DNA from 2 places in the Sutcliffiella sp. FSL R7-0096 genome. Region 2 is predicted to be linked to the other one. Evidence: a T-box and tRNA genes for the amino acid it is inferred to sense, from the RefSeq annotation. Region 2 holds a T-box; the other holds one or more tRNA genes.
What was found. The T-box of region 2 lies ahead of trpS (tryptophan--tRNA ligase). A T-box ahead of a tRNA ligase gene usually reads a tRNA of that ligase, here a tRNA-Trp.

Region 1 (3,383 bases), 330 kb from region 2:
GAAAGACCCCGTGGAGCTTTACTGTAGCCTGATATTGAATTTTGGTACAGCTTGTACAGGATAGGTAGGAGCCTGAGAAGCCGGAGCGCTAGCTTCGGTGGAGGCGTCGGTGGGATACTACCCTGGCTGTATTGAAATTCTAACCCGCAGCCCTTATCGGGCTGGGAGACAGTGTCAGGTGGGCAGTTTGACTGGGGCGGTCGCCTCCTAAAGAGTAACGGAGGCGCCCAAAGGTTCCCTCAGAATGGTTGGAAATCATTCGCAGAGTGTAAAGGCACAAGGGAGCTTGACTGCGAGACCTACAAGTCGAGCAGGGACGAAAGTCGGGCTTAGTGATCCGGTGGTTCCGCATGGAAGGGCCATCGCTCAACGGATAAAAGCTACCCCGGGGATAACAGGCTTATCTCCCCCAAGAGTCCACATCGACGGGGAGGTTTGGCACCTCGATGTCGGCTCATCGCATCCTGGGGCTGTAGTCGGTCCCAAGGGTTGGGCTGTTCGCCCATTAAAGCGGTACGCGAGCTGGGTTCAGAACGTCGTGAGACAGTTCGGTCCCTATCCGTCGTGGGCGCAGGAAATTTGAGAGGAGCTGTCCTTAGTACGAGAGGACCGGGATGGACGCACCGCTGGTGTACCAGTTGTCTTGCCAAAGGCATAGCTGGGTAGCTACGTGCGGACGGGATAAGTGCTGAAAGCATCTAAGCATGAAGCCCCCCTCAAGATGAGATTTCCTTTTACTTCGGTAAGTAAGATCCCTGAAAGATGATCAGGTAGATAGGTTCGAGGTGGAAGCATGGCGACATGTGGAGCTGACGAATACTAATCGATCGAGGACTTAACCCAACAAATGAAATAAGTGAACGATATGAATATCTTGATACGAACACATTATCTAGTTTTGAAGGAATAAAAAAGATGAAAAAACATCTTGATTTTCTTCAAAGATATATTATAATAATATTTGTCTGGTAATGATGGCGAAGAGGTCACACCCGTTCCCATACCGAACACGGAAGTTAAGCTCTTCAGCGCCGATGGTAGTTGGGGGATCTCCCCCTGTGAGAGTAGGACGTTGCCAGGCTGGTATTAATCCACCATAGCTCAGCGGTAGAGCATTCGGCTGTTAACCGAAGGGTCGTAGGTTCGAATCCTACTGGTGGAGCCAATTATATGGAGAGCTGTCCGAGTGGCCGAAGGAGCACGATTGGAAATCGTGTAGACGGTCAACGCCGTCTCAAGGGTTCAAATCCCTTGCTCTCCGCCATTATCTTTGGCCCGTTGGTCAAGCGGTTAAGACACCGCCCTTTCACGGCGGTAACACGGGTTCGAATCCCGTACGGGTCACCATAGTTTTTTCACGACAGTGAAAATAACTTTCCTTACATAGGAGGATTAGCTCAGCTGGGAGAGCACCTGCCTTACAAGCAGGGGGTCGGCGGTTCGATCCCGTCATCCTCCACCATCTTAATTCATAACATACCTTAATTAATACTATCGCGGGGTGGAGCAGTTCGGTAGCTCGTCGGGCTCATAACCCGAAGGTCGCAGGTTCAAATCCTGTCCCCGCAACCAAATGGTCCCGTGGTGTAGCGGTTAACATGCCTGCCTGTCACGCAGGAGATCGCCGGTTCGATCCCGGTCGGGACCGCCATTTCTTTGAAAATTAAATTAGGCTCGGTAGCTCAGTTGGTAGAGCAATGGACTGAAAATCCATGTGTCGGCGGTTCGATTCCGTCCCGAGCCACCATGATTTTTTCACAAAAGTGAAAGGATCACCATATAATGCCGGTGTAGCTCAGTTGGTAGAGCAACTGACTTGTAATCAGTAGGTCGTGGGTTCGACTCCTATCGCCGGCACCAGGAATATGGAGGGGTAGCGAAGTGGCTAAACGCGGCGGACTGTAAATCCGCTCCTTCGGGTTCGGCAGTTCGAATCTGCCCCCCTCCACCATTTCTTTTGAAAAGTAGTAACAAATTGTTTTATAGGGGCATAGTTTAACGGTAGAACAGAGGTCTCCAAAACCTCCGGTGTGGGTTCGATTCCTACTGCCCCTGCCAATTAAAAATTATGGCGATTGTGGCGAAGTGGTTAACGCACCTGATTGTGGTTCAGGCATTCGTGGGTTCGATTCCCATCAGTCGCCCCATATTTTATTCATGATCGACTTTAAATAAGTCGTTTTTATTTCCGGTTTTATTGGGCTATAGCCAAGCGGTAAGGCATCGCACTTTGACTGCGACATGCGTTGGTTCGAATCCAGCTAGCCCAGCCATTTTTGCGGAAGTAGTTCAGTGGTAGAACACCACCTTGCCAAGGTGGGGGTCGCGGGTTCGAATCCCGTCTTCCGCTCCATACAATTTAGGTGGCATAGCCAAGTGGTAAGGCCAAGGTCTGCAAAACCTTTATCACCGGTTCAAATCCGGTTGCCACCTCCAATTTTATTAAAATAATTATTCATATATACGAGACAAGCCGGGGTGGCGGAACTGGCAGACGCACAGGACTTAAAATCCTGCGGTAGGTGACTACCGTACCGGTTCGATTCCGGTCCTCGGCACCATTTGAATAATTATTGATTGAGTATGCCGGTGTGGCGGAATTGGCAGACGCGCACGACTCAAAATCGTGTTCCTCTGGAGTGCCGGTTCGACCCCGGCCACCGGTACCAATCGCGGGTGTAGTTTAATGGTAAAACCTCAGCCTTCCAAGCTGATGTCGTGGGTTCGATTCCCATCACCCGCTCCATACATAACTTTTCAAGACTTCAACCATTTGGTTGAAGTCTTTTTTTGACTGTTCGGCTCCTTCCTGATTACATACAAAAAGCCACAAAGCACATCAATTCATTGCTTTGTGGCTTTTTGTTAATTTTATTCTACAAGCATGGCAATTCCTTTTTCGAGTTCTTTTAATACATCAGGATCTTGTTCTGTTGTTAGGTGGTTTTTTAAGACCTCCAAGGTTTGAGGTTGAGGGTCCCCGATTCTGCCTATCGCCCAGGCTGCAGTACCTCGTATCACTGGTCGTGGGTCATTCTTTATAAGACTTAAAAGATCAGGGATAGCAGAAGTATCTTTATAATGGGCAAGGGCTATGATGGCATTACGTTGTATCGGCTTTTTGCCTCGCCAAGACCCGGATATTTTACCGAAGTTCTCTTTAAATTCCCTATTAGAGATGGTGAGAAGCGGTTTGAGTTTTGGTTTGACGATCTCAGGGTCCGGCTCCATTTCTGGATGTAGATGAAAGTCCTTGCCTTTGTTTTCTGGACATACAGTCTGACAGGTGTCACAGCCGTATAACCTGTTTCCAAGTTTTGTACGGTATTCTTCAGCCAGAAACCCTTTCGTCTGTGTTAGAAAAGCTATGCATTTATTTGAAT
Region 2 (3,383 bases):
ATCCATCGTTGGAATTTCAGCAGAATCAACTACATTAAGTACTTGTGGACCTGTTGGTTCTCCCTCACCTGCAGGAAGTTCATCCCCTTGTCCGCTATCGTTTTGCGCTCCTTGATTTCCACCGCCACATGCAGCTAGAAATGCACTAAGTACAAGTGTAAGCGCTAAAAGAAGTAAATATTTTGACTTTTTCATTTGCTTAACCCCCTAGAAAATTATGTCGAAAATTGTTTGTTTTCGAGGTAACGAATTTTATTATACAAGTTTTCTAAACATTGTGCATTCATAATTTTAACGTCAATTTTACAAAATACTGTTATTCCAAGAATTTTCATTACAAAAATAGTTCTAAATACCTATAAAATAATTATAGATTTTTACCCATTCATTACAATTCATTTACAAACATTACAATAATTTTACATAGTATTTTTGCAAGTAATGACCTTTATAGTTTCTTTAAATTTGTCTTATTCTATTCATTTCATTACAATACATTTTAGAGTCTTTTCTTTTATAGGAGGAACTATGAAAAATTCTTTTAAAGTTTCCATTATATTTTTCTTTGTACTATTAGGCATAACGCTTATAACGGGCTATTTCTATTATGAAACCATTAATTTGCTGGCTTTCATTAACACTTCTTTTACTTATTCCAGTATCCTTTTATTCCTGTCATTGCTGACAACAGTTACCAAAAGGGGGTTCTTTGACGGTATTACATACAGCTTTCGTAGAATCTTCGCTTCAAGTCAGCCTGATAAACAACTGGAAGATGATATTAGAAACGAGATGAGACCTCCATCGGAGTTACTCCAGCCACTTTCTACCCAGCCAATGCTATTCGCATCTCTTTTGTTATTTCTATGTATGCTGGTATCTCTTTTTATTTATTACAATAGTTGATATTTTCCAAAGAATTGGCTATAATAGGAGAATATTTATTAATTTATAAGCAATGATGAAGAGTAGTACTAAACAGCATAGTTTATAGAGAGTTTGTGGTTGGTGGGAACAAACAACTATCGTTTAGGAATGGACTTCTGAGCTTCACGGCTGAACCGTATATCAGTAGGCTGTGACGTATCCTTACGTTACAAGGTTAAGTGATTTCTGCAATATTTTGTATGAAATAATAAGGGTGGTACCACGGTCCATTCGTCCCTTTTTTTAGGGATGAATGGGCCTTTTTATATTTTTATCGGATTTATAGTAAGTATGGTCGTTGATTTCCGTTCCAGGCGCTTCGCTTTCCTGCGGGCGGTCCGGGAGCCTCCTCACAACGCTTTGGGGTCTACCCTGTCCCTTCCTTCCGCGGGAGTCTGCTCGCCTTCCACTACAATCAACTAATTTTGCTATTTAAAAAACCATCTTTGTATAAGCCAAGATTTAAGGAAAAAGGAGAACAAAAAATGAAAACAATATTTTCAGGAATTCAACCAAGCGGTAATGTCACACTTGGAAATTACATCGGGGCAATGAAGCAATTTGTCGAGTTGCAAAATGACTACAACAGTTACTTCTGTATTGTAGACCAACACGCAATCACAGTTCAGCAGGATCCACAGGAACTTCGTAAAAACATCCGAAAGCTTGCAGCTTTATACCTAGCAATCGGTCTTGACCCGGAAAAGGCTACCCTTTTTATCCAATCAGAAGTACCGGCACATGCGCAACTAGGATGGATGATGCAATGTGTGGCATACATCGGGGAATTGGAGAGAATGACACAATTCAAAGATAAATCCACAGGGAAGGAAGGCGTAACTGCGGGTTTATTGACATACCCTCCACTGATGGCAGCGGATATCCTCCTATATAATACCGATGTTGTTCCTGTGGGTGAAGACCAAAAGCAACATTTGGAATTGACAAGGGACCTTGCTGAACGTTTCAACAAGAAATACCGCGACATCCTGACTGTACCGGAAGTGAAAATTGCTAAAGTCGGCGCAAGAATTATGTCATTAAGTGAACCAACAAAGAAAATGAGCAAGTCTGATCCAAACCAGAAGTCCTTTATCTCCTTGTTGGATACACCAAAACAATTGGAAAAGAAAATTAAAAGTGCGGTTACTGACTCTGAGGGGATTGTTAAGTTTGATAAGGAAAACAAACCTGGAGTTTCTAATCTTCTAACCATCTATTCCATCTTAGCAAACAATACAATACAAGAATTGGAAAATCAGTACGAAGGAAAAGGTTATGGAGATTTCAAAGGCGACCTTGCTCAAGTAGTTGTGGAAGCCCTAGAACCAATCCAAACCAAATATCATGATTTAATTGAATCAGATAAACTCGATGCCATATTAGACGAAGGTGCTGAACGTGCTAATCGTGTGGCCACGAAAACGTTGAAAAAAATCGAAAACGCCATGGGACTAGGTCGTAAACGCCGGTAACCATTGAAAAAAGCTGTCAGACTGATAAAATCTGACAGCTTTTCATTATTTCCCTAGGAAATATTCTAATTGACTTTAGGATGTTGCTCCAATTCCCAGAGCTTTTCAAAAAACGGTTGACCTTTCACTAAATGTTCACAGAAGTCCTGATGCTTCTCCGACCAGCCATCTCTTATTTCCTCGATCAATTGAGACCATACTTCTTCAAAACTCATTGACTGAATTTCTCTGTAATGGATCGGATTCCATTCCGTGTACCAATATCTAATTTGGGCAACATTGCATGTTGATCTTAGTTGATCCATTGCCATGAAAAGAAGCTGTTTCAATTGTCTTTCTTTTCTCGTCAAACCGTGCATGATCTCTGGTGATGGGGATAATATATGGTAGTCTTTTTGTGATTTGCTGGTTGGTGAGAAAGAATACTTTTCAGCGTCGTGATTTTCTACCATATCATACACTAACTGTTCTTGCCTTGGAATGAGCCTGCTTTTTCGGATTGGAATATTGTATCCAATAGTGTCCACCGCAAGGATACCTTGTCCATCCGTTACGACAAAACAGTAATCCAATTGAATTCTTTCATGGTTTTTTCGAATGTAGCTTTTTTGAAAAATGTCTTCCAGCAAAGATGGAGGCAGCTCTTGGAGGTCGTTTTCTATATAGTTGAACAGGACAGAATCCACTTTCAATAGCGGTACTTGATCCAACAGCTCTACGCTATCATCTTTTCTCCACTCATGAAAATGACAAACATTATAACCGTTTTCTTCTCCTTCAAACCAATTTACCCATACGTCATGAAGATACAACATATCATACCCCTCACTTCACATCTACTCTTTTATTTATCCAACAGTATGAACAGTGAAGTGCAAAAATATTCCATTAAAACCAATAATTTTTCCTTATGACTATTCTTCGTCGCGAAAAGTCGGTTCCTGGTTCCCAGATAAATAGATACTACCGGCAATAAGCAAT

Region 1: it has a tRNA-Trp gene. The T-box ahead of trpS (tryptophan--tRNA ligase) is inferred to sense a tRNA for this amino acid. The anticodon was not compared.

The regions. Positions count from the first base shown of each region.
Region 1 is NZ_CP152003.1:1,176,673-1,180,055, forward strand. Features, by position in the region: rRNA gene MKY77_RS05970 (23S ribosomal RNA) at 1-843, shown strand, start outside; rRNA gene rrf (5S ribosomal RNA) at 965-1,081, shown strand; tRNA gene MKY77_RS05980 (tRNA-Asn) at 1,091-1,165, shown strand; tRNA gene MKY77_RS05985 (tRNA-Ser) at 1,173-1,264, shown strand; tRNA gene MKY77_RS05990 (tRNA-Glu) at 1,273-1,347, shown strand; tRNA gene MKY77_RS05995 (tRNA-Val) at 1,387-1,462, shown strand; tRNA gene MKY77_RS06000 (tRNA-Met) at 1,496-1,572, shown strand; tRNA gene MKY77_RS06005 (tRNA-Asp) at 1,576-1,651, shown strand; tRNA gene MKY77_RS06010 (tRNA-Phe) at 1,672-1,747, shown strand; tRNA gene MKY77_RS06015 (tRNA-Thr) at 1,785-1,860, shown strand; tRNA gene MKY77_RS06020 (tRNA-Tyr) at 1,868-1,951, shown strand; tRNA gene MKY77_RS06025 (tRNA-Trp) at 1,985-2,058, shown strand; tRNA gene MKY77_RS06030 (tRNA-His) at 2,072-2,147, shown strand; tRNA gene MKY77_RS06035 (tRNA-Gln) at 2,199-2,273, shown strand; tRNA gene MKY77_RS06040 (tRNA-Gly) at 2,279-2,353, shown strand; tRNA gene MKY77_RS06045 (tRNA-Cys) at 2,363-2,436, shown strand; tRNA gene MKY77_RS06050 (tRNA-Leu) at 2,473-2,561, shown strand; tRNA gene MKY77_RS06055 (tRNA-Leu) at 2,586-2,669, shown strand; tRNA gene MKY77_RS06060 (tRNA-Gly) at 2,673-2,746, shown strand; gene queG (tRNA epoxyqueuosine(34) reductase QueG) at 2,872-3,383, opposite strand, start outside.
Region 2 is NZ_CP152003.1:1,501,907-1,505,289, reverse strand. Features, by position in the region: gene MKY77_RS07650 (peptide ABC transporter substrate-binding protein) at 1-195, opposite strand, end outside; gene MKY77_RS07645 (DUF3899 domain-containing protein) at 529-906, shown strand; T-box leader at 950-1,169, shown strand; gene trpS (tryptophan--tRNA ligase) at 1,413-2,402, shown strand; gene MKY77_RS07635 (YjbA family protein) at 2,468-3,217, opposite strand; gene MKY77_RS07630 (hypothetical protein) at 3,317-3,383, opposite strand, start outside.